DNA from 3 places in the Streptomyces sp. NPDC111606 genome. Region 1 is predicted to be linked to each of the others. Evidence: predicted binding sites of a transcription regulator. Region 1 holds the regulator's gene; each other region holds the start of a gene.
The links. Region 1 encodes HspR, which represses chaperone genes until heat shock. Its sites were predicted from a motif close to TTGAGNNNNNNNNNCTCAA; they were not measured.
Positions count from the first base shown of each region.

Region 2: the regulator HspR is predicted to act here: its motif matches at 3,133-3,151, upstream of dnaK (molecular chaperone DnaK).
Region 3: the regulator HspR is predicted to act here: its motif matches at 4,091-4,109, upstream of lon (endopeptidase La).

Region 1 is NZ_JBVKBY010000012.1:104,212-109,649, reverse strand. Features, by position in the region: gene ACZ7M7_RS35140 (sugar ABC transporter substrate-binding protein) at 140-1,270, opposite strand; gene ACZ7M7_RS35135 (hypothetical protein) at 1,739-2,146, shown strand; gene ACZ7M7_RS35130 (hypothetical protein) at 2,179-2,694, shown strand; gene ACZ7M7_RS35125 (heat shock protein transcriptional repressor HspR) at 2,757-3,203, opposite strand; gene dnaJ (molecular chaperone DnaJ) at 3,209-4,396, opposite strand; gene grpE (nucleotide exchange factor GrpE) at 4,439-5,083, opposite strand; gene dnaK (molecular chaperone DnaK) at 5,083-5,438, opposite strand, start outside.
Region 2 is NZ_JBVKBY010000003.1:190,197-195,634, forward strand. Features, by position in the region: gene ACZ7M7_RS12660 (ATP-binding protein) at 1-647, shown strand, start outside; gene ACZ7M7_RS12665 (vWA domain-containing protein) at 644-2,449, shown strand; gene ACZ7M7_RS12670 (OsmC family protein) at 2,514-2,942, shown strand; gene dnaK (molecular chaperone DnaK) at 3,198-5,072, shown strand; gene narI (respiratory nitrate reductase subunit gamma) at 5,079-5,438, opposite strand, start outside.
Region 3 is NZ_JBVKBY010000002.1:697,386-702,823, forward strand. Features, by position in the region: gene ACZ7M7_RS11050 (sensor histidine kinase) at 226-1,332, opposite strand; gene ACZ7M7_RS11055 (response regulator transcription factor) at 1,329-2,066, opposite strand; gene ACZ7M7_RS11060 (spermidine synthase family protein) at 2,199-2,876, opposite strand; gene ACZ7M7_RS11065 (rhomboid-like protein) at 3,027-3,857, shown strand; gene lon (endopeptidase La) at 4,132-5,438, shown strand, end outside.

The DNA.
Region 1 (5,438 bases):
CGGCGGCCTGATCCGGCACAACGCACTCGCAAAGCAGACCCTTCGCCACGGGCGCCGGCGACGGCGACGCCCACCGGACAACGAGCCAGGGTCCGCCGGAAGAACCGACGGACCCTGGCTGCCGAGCCGTGCCTGTGCCCTACTTGGTGAGCCCCGCCCCCGCGCACGCGGACTTGTACTCGCCCGCGCAGATCTCCGACAGATCGTAGATCCCGTCGGCGAGGACGGTCTGCTTGATGTTGTTCTTGGTCAGGGCGACCACCGGGACCAGCAGGGCCGGGATGTCCTTGGCGGTCGGGCTGTCGACCTGGTCCTGGGTGAGGGAGTCGAACTGGATGTCCTTGCCCTGAACCTTGGCCACGGCCATCTCCGCGGCGCTCTCGGCCTCCTGCGGGTACGACTTGTACACGCTCATGTACTGCTCGCCGCTCAGGATCCGCTGGACGGCGTCCAGTTCGGCGTCCTGTCCGGTGATCGGCGGCAGCTCGGTCACGCCCTCGGCCTGCAGGGCCTTGATGATGCCGCCGGCCATGCCGTCGTTGGCGGAGTAGACGCCCTTGATGTTGTTCGCTCCGATGGCCTTGATCGCCTCGGTCATGTTGGCCTGGGCGTTCTCCGGCTTCCAGTCCTTGGTGTCGTACCTCTTGGCGATGTCCACCGAGCCCTTGAGCTCGGAGAGGGCGCCCGCCTTGAACTGCTTGGCGTTCGGGTCGGTGAGCGACCCGTTCATCATGACGATCTTGTCGGACGAGTCGACGTCCGGGCCCATGGCCTCCATGAGGGAGCGGCCCTGCACCTCGCCGACCAGTTCGTTGTCGAAGGAGACGTACGCGTCGATCGGGCCCTCGGCCAGGCGGTCGTAGGCGATGACCGGAATGCCGGCGTCCTTGGCCTTCTGCACGCCGTCGGCTATCGCGTGGGCGTCCACGGCGTCCAGCAGGATCACGTCGACCTGGTCGTTGATCATCTGCTGGAGCTGGTTCGCCTGCTTCTTGGCGTCGGCGTCCGCGTTGCGGTAGTCGACCTGGCCCTGCTTGTCGGTGAGCTCCGCGACCTTGTTCTTGATGATGGGGTAGTCGAACTTGTCGTAGCGCGTGTTCGCCGTCTCCGGCAGCAGCAGTCCCACGGTGACGTCGTCACCCTTGGTCGGGCTCGCCTCACTGCTGTCCCCGGTGACGCCCAGTGCCCCGCACGCTGCCAGCGAGAGGGTCATCGTGGACGCGGCGGCCACGGCGGTGGCGGTGCGGCGCAGGGGGCGCAAGGGACGCATAGAGGAGCTCACTTCTGGTGCCTTCGGGACACGGGCGCGCCATTGCGCCCAGATGACTGAAAAGCCAACGCGTCGACCGCCCCCAGCGTCAAGCGGAATCACTTAACGAGTGCGCAACACCACGCTCCGCTGATCATGTAAAGACATGGCGAAACATATCGCATCACCCGTTACACCCCCTCCACCGATCCTTCGATCGAACACGCTTCCAAGATCCGTACAACCAACCCCATTCGCCGCGAGTCCCGTTCAGGACGACGCGCACCCGTCGTCCCGCACTCGACCAGAGGATCGAATGAACCCAGCCAGACGCACGACCGCCGCAGCCGCGGCGACGGTCGTGCTCGCCACCACGGGCGCCCTGCTCACGACGACCTCCCCCGCGTCCGCCGCAGCGACCTGTACCTCGCCGGTCTTCAAGACACCACGCGCCCGGACGGTGACGAGGTCTGCTTCTTCGTCGACGCCGTGGACGACGAGGGGAACTCCGCCATCAAGTGGAGCGACGATCCGGTCGAGGCCGTGCGCGCGACGGAGCTCGACATGACGCCGAGCGTGCCGACGCCCGACGGCTCGCCGCTGCATCTGACGGCTTCGGGTGCCGAGGGCGACGAGGGCAACCAGCTCGTGTGGTCCGGGCTCGGCGCGGGCGAGGGGGAGTCCGCCGACCCGGCGCAGAGCTTCCGCGTTCACCGGTGGAACGCCGCCTCCGCCACGTACGAGAAGATCGCCGAACTCCCGGCCGGGGCCTTCACCTACTTCGACAAGGGCGCGCGGCGCGGCACCACGTCCTTCTACCGGGTCACGGGTGTGCAGGCCGACGGCACCGAGTCCGTCCCCGCGGGCGACTGGACGGTGATCGCACCCGCCGCCTGACCGGCCCGACCGGAGCTGCGAAGATCATCCGCATGACCGTCATCACCGAAACCCTCGTCGAGGACAGCCAGTTCGGCACGCTGACCGTCCGTCTGGACACCGAGCGCGGCGAAGTCGTCGTCGAGGGCGCGGCGGCACCGCGGATCGTGCTGAGCCGGTCCGCCGGCACCGAGGCCGAGGTGCACATCCCCGTCGGCACCCGGGACGGCGACCGGCTCACGCTCACCGTGGACGGCGCGCAGGCGGACGTGCGCCCGGCGAAGGGGCGGCTGACCCGGCGTTCGTACGCGGTCGACGTCCGGCACGCCGGGCATGTCTGGCGGCTGCTACCCGACTCCGTGCCGGACAGCCGTCTCCTGCGCGACGGGCGGCGCCTCGGTGAGTTCACCTCCCAGGGCAACGGCGAGGTCGCGGCCGAGTGGCGCGCGGACGCGGCCCCTGAGGCCATGGACGTGAGCCTCGGACACGCCCTCGCAGCCGGATTCGGCACGGGGGCGCAGCCGATGTGGATGCTGGTCGTGGATGCGATCGGGGATCTGATCCCCTGACGCGGTGCGGGCATGGGAAAGGGGCCCGGAGAGTTCCCCGGGCCCCTTTCCGCTGCGTGCCGCTAGTCCTTGGCCTTCTTCGGCCGCCACACCACCAACGCGCTGGTCTGCTGCACCTCCTGGTACGGCACCAGATCGCGGCGGTACGACGCGTGCACCGCCGCCTCGCGCTGCTGCATCGCCGCGGCGGCCCCTTCGACGGCGGCCTGGAGTTCGGCCACCCGGGACTGGAGCGCGGCGACCTGGTTCTCCAGTTCGATGATGCGCTTGATGCCGGCGAGGTTGATGCCCTCGTCCTGCGACAGCTGCTGGACGGTGCGCAGCAGTTCGATGTCACGGGCCGAGTAACGGCGCCCCCGGCCCGCGGTGCGGTCCGGAGACACCAGGCCCAGGCGGTCGTACTGGCGCAGGGTCTGCGGGTGCAGGCCGGACAGCTGGGCCGCCACCGAGATGACGTAGACCGGGGTCTCCTCGGTCAGTTCATACGGGTTGCGTCGACGACCGTCCATCTGACTCATGCTCCCTTCGCGGCCTGGAACAGCTCCGCCCGCGGATCCTCACCCGCGGTCGCCTCGCGATACGCCTCGAGCGCGTCACGAGCCTTCCCCGTCAGGTCCTTCGGAACACTCACCTCGACGGTGACCAGAAGGTCGCCGCGGGTGCCGTCCTTGCGGACCGCGCCCTTGCCCCGCGCCCGCATGGTGCGCCCGTTGGGCGTGCCGGGCGGCAGTTTCAGGGTGACCGGCGGTCCGCCCAGGGTGGGGACCCTGACCTCGCCGCCGAGGGCCGCCTCCGTGAAGGTCACGGGGACGGTCACCGTGAGGTTGTCCTCCTTGCGGCCGAACACCGGGTGCGCGTCGACGTGCACGGTGACGTACAGGTCGCCGGAGGGGCCGCCGCGCTCGCCGGGTGCGCCCTTGCCGCGCAGGCGGATGCGCTGGCCGTCCGACACCCCGGCGGGGATGCGGACCTGCATCGTGCGCGAGGACTTGGCCCGGCCGCTGCCCTTGCACTCCATGCAGGGGTGCTCGGCCATCAGGCCGCGCCCCTTGCAGTCCGGGCACGGGTCGGTGAGGGAGAAACCACCGCCCGAGCCCCGCGCCACCTGGCCGGTGCCGACGCAGGTCGGGCACACCCGCGGTGTGCCGTTCTTGTCGCCGGTGCCCGCGCAGGCCTTGCACGGTGACTGCGAGGACATCCGCAGCGGGACCGTCGCACCCTCGATCGCCTCGGTGAAGCTGAGGTTGACCTCGGTGTCGATGTCCTGGCCGCGCCGGGGCTGGGTACGGGTCGTACCCGTGCCGCCGCGGTTGAACAGGCCCCCGAAGACGTCGCCGAGTCCGCCGCCGAAGCCGCCGGCTCCTCCTTGGCCGCCGCCGCCCTGGGCGCTGCCTCCGAAGAGGTCGCCCAGGTCGAAGTTGAAGGAGCCGCCCGCGCCGCCCGGCCCCGGGCGGAAGCCGCCGTTGCCGAACAGGGCGCGAGCCTCGTCGTACTCCTTGCGCTTCTTGGGGTCGCCGAGGACGTCGTTCGCCTCGGAGATCTCCTTGAAGCGCTCCTCCGCCTTGGCGTTGCCCTTGTTGGCGTCCGGGTGGTTCTCGCGGGCGAGCTTCCGGTACGCCTTCTTGATCTCGGCCTCGGTGGCGTCCTTGGGGACGCCGAGGACCTTGTAGAAGTCCTTCTCGATGAAGTCCTTGGTGCTCATCCTCGACGTGCCCCCTTCCCGTAGTCCCTCGTCAGTTCAACGTCAGCCCTCGTCCGGGCCACCGCTCTCCTTGTCGTCGGCCGCCTCGCCGGACTCCTCCTTGACGGTCTGCGCGCCCGGCTGGGGCTCGGCGACGGCCACCCGCGCGGGGCGGATGGTGCGCTCGCCGATGCGATACCCGGGCTGCAGGATCGCCACGCAGGTCGTCTCGGTGACGTCCGGCGCGTAGGAGTGCATCAGGGCCTCGTGGATCGTCGGGTCGAAGGGCTCGCCCTCCTTGCCGAACGCCTGCAGTCCCATCTTCGCCGCGACGGTCTCCAGCGACTCCGCGACGGACTTGAATCCGCCGACGAGTTCGCCGTGTTCACGCGCGCGGCCGATGTCGTCGATCACGGGCAGGAGCTCGGTCAGGAGGTTCGCGATGGCGATCTCCTTGACCGTGATCCGGTCCCGCTCCACGCGGCGGCGGTAGTTCTGGTACTCGGCCTGGAGCCGCTGGAGGTCCGCCGTGCGCTCGCCGAGCGCCGTACGCACCTGGTCCAGCTGGGCCACCAGGCCCGGGTCTGCTGCTCCGTCCCCGGCCGGGGCCGCCCCTTCCTGAGGGGCGGCCTTCGACTCGGCGTCGTCAGGGGTCGCGCCGGAGGGGACGTCGGGCTTCTCCTCGAAGCCCGGGGTCTCCTCCGTCATTACGCGGCACCGTCCTTGCGCTCGTCGTCCACGATCTCGGCGTCGACGACGTCGTCGTCGGCGGCCTTGCCGCCCGGGGCAGCGCCCTCCGGACCGCCGGCAGCGCCCTGCGCGGCCTGGGCGTCGGCGTACATGGCCTGGCCGACCTTCTGCGAGACCGCGGCGACCTTCTCGGTGGCGGTGCGGATCTCGGCGGTGTCCTCGCCCTTGAGCGCGGTCTTCAGCTCCTCGACGGCGGCCTCGACCTCGGTCTTGACCTCGCCGGGAACCTTGTCCTCGTTGTCCTTGAGGAACTTCTCCGTCTGGTAGACGAGCTGCTCGCCCTGGTTGCGGGACTCGGCGGCCTCGCGGCGGG
Region 2 (5,438 bases), on a different contig from region 1:
CCCGGCCCATCGCCTCCGCGCTCGTCAACCGCCTCACCCACGTCCACCTGGAGGCCTCCGCCAAGGACTGGCTGACCTGGGCGGTGAACAACGGCATCCACCCCTGGATCCTGGACCACCTCATCGACCGGCCCGACCACCTGTGGTCCAAGCCGCCGAAGACCGAGGAGCCGTTCTCCACGCCCCGTTCCTGGCACATGCTCTCCGACGCCCTGCACTCGTTCGGCCGGGACCTCGACGAGGAGACGCTGAAGGTCCTCGCGCACGGCACGCTGACGCCCGTGCACGCCACCGCGTTCTGCGGCTACGTCAAGATCGTGCGCAGCCAGTACGGCATCGAGGCCATCATCAAGGGCGACGCCCGCTGGCCGCACCGTATGCAGGACCGCGACCTGCTCTACTACCTCGCCGAGTCCTTCCGGGGCCGTCTCATCAAGGAGCTGCCGGTCAGCAAGGACCACATGTCCGCGACCGGCCGCCAGACCGCGTACCGCGCGAAGTCGCTGCTGGTGCAGCTCGCGGAGATCTCCGTCGAGGTCGCCCAGAGCGTCATCGCCTCCGACACCGACGGCAACCCGGTCCTGCCGTCCTGGTTCCTCGTGGAGGCCGCGCGGGACATGCCCCGGCTGGTGGAGGCGCGGCGATGAGCCGTACCCCCGACAAGGGGAAGGGGAAGAAGAAGCGGGACCTCGCGGCGGAGGCGTTCGCCGAGGGCCTGCGACTGGTGCGAGCCAATCCCGCGCTCGCCACCGTCGAGTTCACCGTCTGCCGCCAGGAGAAGTGCGAGCAGGCGCCCCACGACGGACTCGTCCGCGTCGACTCCGACGGCGACCTGCACGTCCATCCCGACCGTATCGCCGAACCCGCGGCCTGGGCCTGGGCGATCGCGCACGCCGTCCTGCACCTCGGCTTCGGCCACGTCCCTTCCAGGAAGGGCAGGCCGGTGCAGCCCGACCGCGCCGACCTCGCCGCCCGCTGCGTCGTCGTCAACCGCTTCCTGCTCAGCTTCCCGGTCGGCAAGGCCCCGGACCACCTGCCCCTGACCTACCCGGACGGCGACGAGGAACAGCTTGCCGCGCGCTGGCGGCGCGACGGCATCCCGGCCGCGTACGAGCGCTGCGGCACGGCGGGCTCCGAGGCCGACCAGCTGCTCGTGGAGTGGATGGGCTGGTTCGGGTCGCCCCCGGACCACCAGCTGGCCTTCGCGACCGCGCTGACCCGCACCGTCTCCACCGCCATGGACCTGGCGGGCGGCCGCCGCGAATCCATGCTCGGCGAGCCGGTCAAGAAGCGGCCGTGGCAGTGGGCACTGGAGTGGTTCATCACCTCCTACCCGCTGCTCGGCGGCATCGCGGCCGGCATCAAGCTGGTCGCCGACGCCGAACTCGCCCGCGCGCACGGCATCGCCGTAGCCGCCGTCAACGCCGAGGCCGGCGAGATCTACATCAACCCGCTGCGGACGTTCGAGGACGAGGAGTGGCGGTTCATCCTGGCTCACGAGATGCTGCACGCCGCCCTGCGCCACGGCGACCGCTGCGGCACCCGCGACCCGTACCTGTTCAACGTCGCCTGCGACTACGTCATCAACGGCTGGCTGCGCGAGATGCAGGTCGGCGAGATGCCCCAAGGGCTCCTGTACGACGCGCAGTTCAGCGGCCTGTCCGCCGAGGAGGTGTACGACCGCATCGTCGGCGACCTGCGCCGCATGCGCCGTCTGGCCACCTTGCGCGGCAAGGGCGTCGGCGATGTGCTGGGCGCCCCGCTCGGCGCCCCCGGCGAGTACTGCGACCTCGACGAGTTCTACCGCCGCGGCCTCTCCCACGGCCTCGACCTGCACCAGCAGCAGGAACGCGGCTTCCTGCCCGGCGGCCTGGTCCAGGAGATCCGAGCGCTCAGCCATCCGCCGCTGCCCTGGGACGCCCGACTGGCCCGCTGGTTCGACGAGTTCGTGCCACGCCCCGAGCCGGTGCGGACGTACGCCCGTCCCTCGCGCCGCCAGTCGTCGACGCCCGACATCCCGCGCGCGGGGCGCTACTTCCCGCCCGAGGAGATCGCCCGCTGCACCTTCGGTGTCGTCCTGGACACCTCCGGCTCGATGGGCAGCGTGCTCCTCGGCAAGGCGCTCGGCGCCATCGCCTCCTACGCCGCCGCCCGGGACGTACCGGCCGCGCGGGTGGTGTTCTGCGACGCGGGACCCTACGACGCCGGCTATGTGCCGGTGACGGAGATCGCGGGGCGGGTACGGGTGCACGGCCGTGGCGGTACGGTCCTGCAGCCCGGGATCGACCTCCTCCAGCGCGCCGACGACTTCCCGCCCGGCGCGCCCGTCCTGGTCATCACGGACGGCTGGTGCGACGTGCTGCGGGTGCGGCGCGAGCACGCGTACCTGCTCCCGCAGGGCCGTCGTCTGCCGTTCACCCCGCGTGGGCCGGTCTTCCGGGTGAGTTGAGCCGGAGTGTGATCGGATGGGGGCACGGACCCAGGAAACGGGCCCCCACGCGAAAGGAAGAACCGTGGCTACCACGCGCTCCGCACACACCGTCTGGGAAGGCAACCTGCTCGAGGGCAACGGTGTTGTCAACTTCGACTCTTCTGGTGCCATCGCCGCCCAGCCGGTCACGTGGGCCTCGCGCTCCCAGGACGCGAACGGCAAGACCAGCCCCGAGGAGCTGATCGCCGCCGCGCACTCCAGCTGCTTCTCCATGGCGCTGTCGCACGCCCTCGCGGGTGCCGGCACCCCGCCCACCAAGCTCGTCACCTCGGCCGACGTGAACTTCCAGCCGGGTGAGGGGATCACCGGGATTCACCTCACCGTCGAGGGCACCGTGCCCGGTCTCGACGCCGAGGGCTTCGCTGCGGCGGCGGAGGACGCCAAGAAGAACTGTCCGGTCAGTCAGGCGCTGACGGGCACGACGATCACGCTGTCGGCGAAGTTGGCGTAGCGCTTCGCGGGGAGCCGTGACAGGGCCTCTTGCGGCTGCGGCGCCGTCGTGGCTGGTCGCGCCCACGCGGCGGAGCCGCATATCGATACAGCCCCGCGCCCCTGGGGGGCGGCCCTTCGGGCCGGCCCCCCGAACCCTGAGTGAGCGCTCAGCCACTGTTTGGCGGCCGTCCCCGCGGTCACCCGTCCCATTGACAAGAACCCGCTCAAGTTTTGTGCTGGAGTTCAAGGGGTGCCCTGGCGGAAGGGGACAGCGATGGCACGCGCGGTCGGGATCGATCTCGGGACCACGAACTCGGTGGTCGCCGTCCTGGAGGGCGGCGAACCCACTGTCGTCGCCAATGCGGAGGGGGCCAGGACCACACCGTCGGTCGTGGCCTTCGCCAAGAACGGCGAGGTACTCGTCGGTGAGGTGGCCAAACGGCAGGCGGTGACGAACGTCGAGCGCACCGCCCGCTCCATGAAGCGGCACATGGGCGACGCGAACTGGCGCTTCCCGGATCAGGGCGACGTCGACGGCTCCCGCTACCGGGCCCAGGAACTGTCGGCCCGGGTGCTGCAGAAACTGAAGCGGGACGCCGAGTCGTATCTCGGCGAGGACGTCACCGACGCGGTGATCACCGTTCCCGCCTACTTCGACGACGCCCAGCGGCAGGCCACGAAGGAGGCCGGGGAGATCGCCGGCCTGAAGGTGCTCAGGATCATCAACGAGCCCACGGCCGCCGCCCTCGCCTACGGCCTCGACCGGGGCGAGGAGCAGACCGTGCTGGTCTTCGACCTCGGCGGCGGCACCTTCGACGTCTCGCTGCTGGAGATCGGCGACGGCGTCATCGAGGTCAAGGCCACCAACGGCGACACCCACCTGGGCGGCGACGACTGGGACCAGCGGGTCGTCGAGTACCTGGTGAAGAAGTTCAAGGGGCAGTACGGCATCGACCTCGGCACCGACAAGATGGCGCTGCAGCGGCTGCGCGAGGGCGCCGAGAAGGCCAAGATCGAGCTGTCCAGCTCCACCGAGACGACGATCAACCTGCCCTACATCACGGCCTCCGCCGAAGGGCCGCTCCACCTCGACGAGAAGCTGACCCGCGCCCAGTTCCAGGAGCTCACCGCGGACCTCCTCGACCGCTGCAAGACCCCCTTCCACCAGGCGGTCAAGGACGCAGGCATCAAGCTCTCGGCGGTCGACCACGTCATCCTCGTCGGCGGCTCCACCCGGATGCCCGCCGTCACCGAACTCGTCAAGGAACTCACCGGCAAGGACCCGCACAAGGGCGTCAACCCCGACGAGGTCGTGGCCGTCGGCGCCGCCCTCCAGGCCGGTGTCATCCGCGGCGACGTCAAGGACGTCCTGCTGCTCGACGTCACCCCGCTGTCCCTCGGCATCGAGACCAAGGGCGGCATCATGACGAAGCTCATCGAACGCAACACGACCATCCCCACCCGGCGTTCGGAGATCTTCACCACGGCCGCCGACAACCAGCCCTCGGTCGGCATCCAGGTCTACCAGGGCGAACGTGAGATCGCGGCGTACAACAAGAAGCTCGGTGTCTTCGACCTCACCGGCCTGCCGCCGGCCCCGCGCGGCGTCCCGCAGATCGAGGTCGCCTTCGACATCGACGCCAACGGGATCATGCACGTCTCCGCGAAGGACCTGGCGACCGGCCGTGAGCAGAAGATGACGGTCACGGGCGGTTCGGCCCTCCCGAAGGACGACATCGACCGCATGATGCGGGAGGCCGAGCAGTACGCCGAGGAGGACCGCAAGCGCCGCGACGACGCCGAGACCCGCAACCAGGCCGAACAGCTCGTCTACCAGACCGAGAAGTTCATCCGCGACAACGAGGACAAGGTCCCGGCGGACACCAAGGCCGAGGTCGAGTCGGCGATCACGGACCTGAAGCAGCAGCTGGAGCAGAACGCCGAGACCAACGCCCTGCGCACCGGCATCGAGAAACTCGCCTCGGTCAGCCAGCAGATGGGCCAGGCGATGTACGCCCGGTCCCAGCAGGCGCCGAGCGACAGCGCCACCGGCACGGGCGCGGAGCAGTCCGCGCCGCAGGACGACGACGGTGTGGTGGACGCGGAGATCGTGGACGACGAGAAGGACCAGAAGGGCGGCGCCGCATAGGGGCGCTCAGGACCCGGTCTTCTCCCAGCCCCGCCGCTCCGGCCGGGGCCCCAACTGCCTGGGGTCCCGGCTGCGGTACACCACATACGGCCGGAACAGGTACTGCACCGGCGCGCTGAACATGTGGACCAGTCGGGTGTACGGCACCAGCGCGATGAGCACCATGCCGATCACCGCGTGCACCTCGTACAGCACCGGCACGCCCGCCATCCGGTCGAGGTCCGGTTGGAGGGTGAAGAGACTGCGGGCCCACGGGGCGATGGACTCGCGGTAGTTGTAGCCGTCGCCGGAGGAGTGGGACAGCTTGGCGACCATGCCCATCACGATGGCCGCCGCCAGCACGACGTACATGATCTTGTCGTTGGC
Region 3 (5,438 bases), on a different contig from region 1:
GCCGAGAAGGTCAGGCTGAGCAAGGTCATCGTCGTGTAAGTCACATCGGAAAGCGTGTTTCGGGCCTGGAAATGGCGGGAAACAAGCGTGGTTCCACTTCGGATGACCGCACAGGGGACGACGGGATCTCGACCTGGCGCGCCCAAAGCGCAGGTCCGTACCTGATCACACGTGTCCGTCAGGCAGGACGCACGTGGATCTTGATGCTCCGCTTCGAACTTTACGTCAACTTGGTACGGAAGGCTGCCCGGGAAGTGTGACAAGAATCCGGCAACCCCGCTCGGATTCGGCCACCCCGATCCGGCCGCCGTGCAGATCGACGGCCCAGCGTGCGATCGCCAGACCCAGACCCGTACCGCCGTCGCTGCCCGGCCCGTGCGGCCGGCGGACGGCGCCGCGGTTGAAGCGCTCGAAGACCTTGTGCCAGTCCGCCTTCGGAATCCCCGGCCCCTCGTCCAGGACCTCCAGAACCAGTGACTCCGGCTGCACCCCGCGCCGCGCCTTGACCGTCACGCGGCCGTGCGGCGGGCTGTGCTTGATCGCGTTGTCGATGAGGTTGGCGACGACCTGGTGGATGCGCTCGGGGTCGGCGTGCGCCGTCAGCTCCGGCGGGGAGACGTCGAGGTGCAGATGGACGTCCGTGCGGGTGTGGCTGCCGGAGCCCGACGCCATGCCCCCGCGCGCGGAGGACACCATGTTGGCCTCCTTCAGCACGCCGGACAGGTACGGCCACACCTCGAAGCGCCGCATGTGCAGCGGTACGACGCCGTTGTCCAGGCGGGACAGGTCCAGGAGCGTCTCCACGAGCCTGCCGAGCCGCTCGGTCTGCTTCAGGGCGGTGCGCATGGTCTCGGGGTCGGCCTCGGCGATGCCGTCGACCACGTTCTCCAGGACGGCCCGCAGGCCCGCGATCGGGGTGCGCAGCTCGTGCGAGACGTTCGCCACCAGCTCCTTGCGCTGCTGGTCCTGGGCCTCCAGCTCGTCGGCCATGAGGTTGATCGTCCCGGCCAGGTCGCCCAGCTCGTCGCGGCGGTTCTCGCGCACCCGGCGGGTGTAGTCGCCGTGCGAGATGGACCGGGCCACCGTGTTCATCTCGTCCAGCGGCGCGGTGAGCGAATGGGCCACGAACTGCGTAATGAGCAGTGTGGCGATCATCGAGAAGACCGTGATGAAGCGCAGCTCCGTCTGCGTGCGCACCGCGATCATCGACAGGCCGGTGGTGATCAGTACCGCGATGATGACCAGCGCGCCCAGCTTGGTCTTGATCGAGAACGGACGTACGCCGCCCCAGGGCTCCCCGGGGCCTCTCCGTGCGGCCGGTCCGTCGCTCATGGCGTCGGCGTCTCCAGGGCGTAGCCCACGCCGTGCACCGTACGGATCCGCTCGGCGCCGATCTTCCGGCGCAGCGCCTTGATGTGGCTGTCGACCGTGCGGGTGCCGGAGGCGTCCGCCCAGTCCCACACCTCGGCGAGCAGCTGCTCACGGGAGAGCACCGCGCGCGGGGTGTTCGCCAGGCACACCAGCAGGTCGAACTCGGTGGGCGTGAGGTGAACATCCTCACTGCGCACCCGCACCCGGCGCTGCGCGTGGTCGATCTCCAGCTCGCCGAGCCGCAGGATGCCCGACCGCGGGGTCGTGGCGGCCAGTGCGGCCCGCTCGACCCGGCGCAGCAGCACATGCACGCGTGCCGCCAGCTCCCGCATCGAGAACGGCTTGGTCATGTAGTCGTCGGCGCCCACGCCGAGCCCGACCAGCATGTCGGTCTCGTCGTCGCGCGCGGTCAGCATCATCACCGGAACCGGCCGCTGGGCCTGCACACGACGGCAGACTTCCAGACCGTCGAAGCCCGGCAGCATGATGTCGAGGATCAGCAGGTCGGGCTGCCACGCCTCGGCCGTGTCGACCGCCGCCGGACCGTCGCCGGCCGTCTGTACGAGGAATCCCTCGGCACGCAGGCGGGCCGCGATGGCGTCCACGATGGTCGGATCGTCCTCGACCACCAGGACCCGGCGCTGCGCGCCCGGGGTCGCCGCCGTGCCGTTGTGGGAGGTGTGTGTCTGCTCCATCGCCCGCCCCAAAGTTGCTTTCCGGAATCCGTGGGGTGATCCCGCTGACTGGCTATGCCTGCTCATGCTTGCGATTGACGCTTGAATGATCCGCGTCAGGTGAGCAGAGTACGGGGAGTCACCGCGCCAGGGCTATCCAGGTCGTACGGCGAGGTGTACGACGTCCGGAACGCCCCGGGCAACGGGGATCTCTTCGGTACGCACCTGTTGGAATCCGGCATTACACAAGGTTTCTTCGAATTCCGGTGATGGCTGTGCGGACCATACGGCAAGCACCCCGCCGGGCCTCAACGCCCCTGCGCAGCCTGCCAGTCCGGCCGGTGAGTAGAGGCCGTCGTTGCCCTCGGTGACAGTCCAGCCGGGCCCGTTGTCGATGTCGAGGCACAGGGCGTCATACGTGGCGGAAGTCTCATGTACGTACGCCACGAGATCCGTTTCCAGAATCTCGGTGCGCGGGTCCGCGAGGGCCGGGGCGGAGAAGTCGGACAACGGGCCGTCGAGATGCCAGTCGATAATCGCTCGCTCGCGCTCGACGACGGTGATCCTTCCCGGGCGCGGATCGGCCGCTGCGTGTGCGAGCGAGAACCCGACGCCGAGCCCGCCGATCAGCATGTTGGGCCCCGGCCGGCCGTCCAGCGCGCCGAGTGCAGCGTCGACGAGCAGCCGTTCCGAGCGGCCGTCGGAGGTGTCCATCAGGAAGCAGCCGTTCGCGATGATCTGGAGCAGCTCACCGTGCCGCCGCAGCACGACCTCACCGTGCGGGCCCTCGCGACGGTCCAGGACTTCGGGGATGTCGTACGAAGTGGGCATCGGGCCATCCTGGCAGGCCCGAATGGTGGGCTGAACGTTTTGCCGGGGGCTGGTTGAGAGGTTGCTGAGAATCGTCCTTGTTGTGGCGCCGGTCACAGACACGCGTGGGACGCGGGCGAAGGGTGGGGGAAACGGAAAGGGCGCCTCACCTTGGAACGGACTGCGGCCGGGGGCGTGCCGGGCTCGGCTCCCGTGCCCGGTGAGGCGGGCCTGCCCGAGGTTGCCGAGCTGCTGGACGGGATGCCGCGGCAGCGCGGACCACTGGGCGCGACGGCGACTGCGCCGAGCCCCTCTGAAGCGTCCGCGTCCCTGCCCCGCCACGGCCGCCCCTGGCGTCTGCTCCCCACTCCCACCGGCACACCGTTCACCTTCGCCTACGCCGCCGTACTGGCCGGCACCTCGCTCGTCACCAGGTATGCCGACCCCGCCCTCGTCCACGCCCTGCACCAGGGCTCCAGCACCGACGTGGCGCACCTCGTGGGCACGCCCGTGACGGTGCTGCTCGCCAGCGCGCTGTGGATCGCGGGCGGTTTCGTGGCGCCGTACACGCTTGCCTTCCTGTTGGTGCTCACCGCGCTGGAGCGACGGATCGGCGGCATGCGCACGGCCGTCGTCTTCCTGACCGGGCACGTCCTGGCCACCCTCGTGACCGAGGTCCCGGTGGGGCTCGCCGTACTGGTCGGCCACCTTCCCGACAGCTCGCTGCACCGTCTCGACTACGGCGTCAGCTTCGGCGTCGCCACGGGCATCGGCGCGCTGAGCGGGCTGCTGCGGCCGTGGCTGCGGTGGACGGTGCCGGCGCTGTTCGGCGGGATGCTGATCCAGGACCTCGTCGCTCTCACGGACCCGCTGACCAATTGGGGCCACCTGATCGCCCTGGCCATCGGGATCGCCATGTGGCCGGTCGTGCGCGGGTGGTACCCGGCGGAGTCGGCCGGTCTCGGGCGACCACACGTGCGGGTCGCGACCGGCGCCCGGTAGGCACTCCCGGCCCCGCCGCTCGACCGGGGTCGCCCCGCCCCGGCGTCATGAGCAGGTCCGGCTCGGCGCCGCGCATGCCGAGCGCGCACAGGCCGCTGACGAGGCCGGGGACGGTGCGGGAAGGATCAGGCCCCGGCCACCGTTCACCCGACAGAAGCCGAGGTCACGGCCTGTGGCGTAACTGATCGCTCACAGCGAACGGGGGCCGGGGAACATTCGAAGCGTCCCGTGCATTGAGTCGGCATAACTCAACTTGACTGCCGAAGGGGAGATCATGGCTTCGACGTCCACACCGCTCACCCTGCCCGTGCTGCCGCTCGACGACGAGGTGGTGCTGCCCGGAATGGTGGTCCCGCTGGACCTGAACGACGCCGACGTGCGCGCCGCGGTGGAGGCCGCTCAGGCCGCCGCGAGGTCACAGCCAGGAAAGCCACGGGTACTGCTGGTGCCACGCATCGACGGGACGTACGCGAGCACCGGTGTGCTCGGCACCGTCGAGCAGGTCGGCCGGCTGGCCGACGGCGACCCGGGCGCCCTGATCCGCGGTCGCGGCCGCGTGCGGATCGGCGCCGGGACGACCGGACCGGGTGCGGCACTGTGGGTCGAGGGGACCCGCCTCGACGAGAGCGTGCCCGAGCCGCTGCCCGGACAGGTCACCGACCTGGTGAAGGAGTACAAGGCCCTCGCCACCGCCTGGCTGCGCAAGCGCGGCGCCTGGCAGGTCGTCGACCGCGTCCAGGCCATCGACGACGTCTCCGCCCTTGCCGACAACTCCGGTTACTCGCCCTTCCTGAGCACCGAGCAGAAGGTGGAGCTCCTGGAGACCGCCGACCCGGTCGTCCGCCTCAAGCTCGCCACTCAGCAGCTGCGCGACCACCTCGCCGAGCAGGATGTCGCCGAGACCATCGCCAAGGACGTCCAGGAGGGTGTCGACAAGCAGCAGCGCGAGTTCCTGCTCCGGCGTCAGCTGGAGGCCGTACGCAAGGAACTGCGTGAGATCAACGGCGAGCAGGACGGCGAGGAGTCCGACGACTACCGCGCCCGCGTCGAGGCCGCCGACCTCCCCGAGAACGTCCGCGAGGCCGCGCTCAAGGAGGTCGACAAGCTGGAGCGGTCCTCGGACCAGTCGCCCGAGGGGTCGTGGATCCGGACCTGGCTCGACACCGTGCTCGAACTGCCGTGGAACGAGCGGACCGAGGACGCGTACGACATCCAGGGGGCCAAGGCGATCCTCGACGCCGAGCACGCCGGTCTGGAGGACGTGAAGGAGCGCATCACCGAGTACCTCGCGGTGCGCAAGCGCCGTACCGACCGCGGCCTGGGTGTCGTCGGCGGCCGGCGTGGCGGTGCCGTGCTGGCGCTGGTCGGCCCGCCCGGCGTCGGCAAGACCTCGCTCGGCGAATCCGTCGCGCACGCCATGGGCCGCAAGTTCGTCCGCGTCGCCCTCGGTGGCGTACGGGACGAGGCGGAGATCCGCGGCCACCGGCGTACGTACGTCGGCGCGCTGCCCGGCCGGATCGTGCGGGCCATCAAGGAGGCCGGGTCGATGAACCCGGTGGTGCTGCTCGACGAGATCGACAA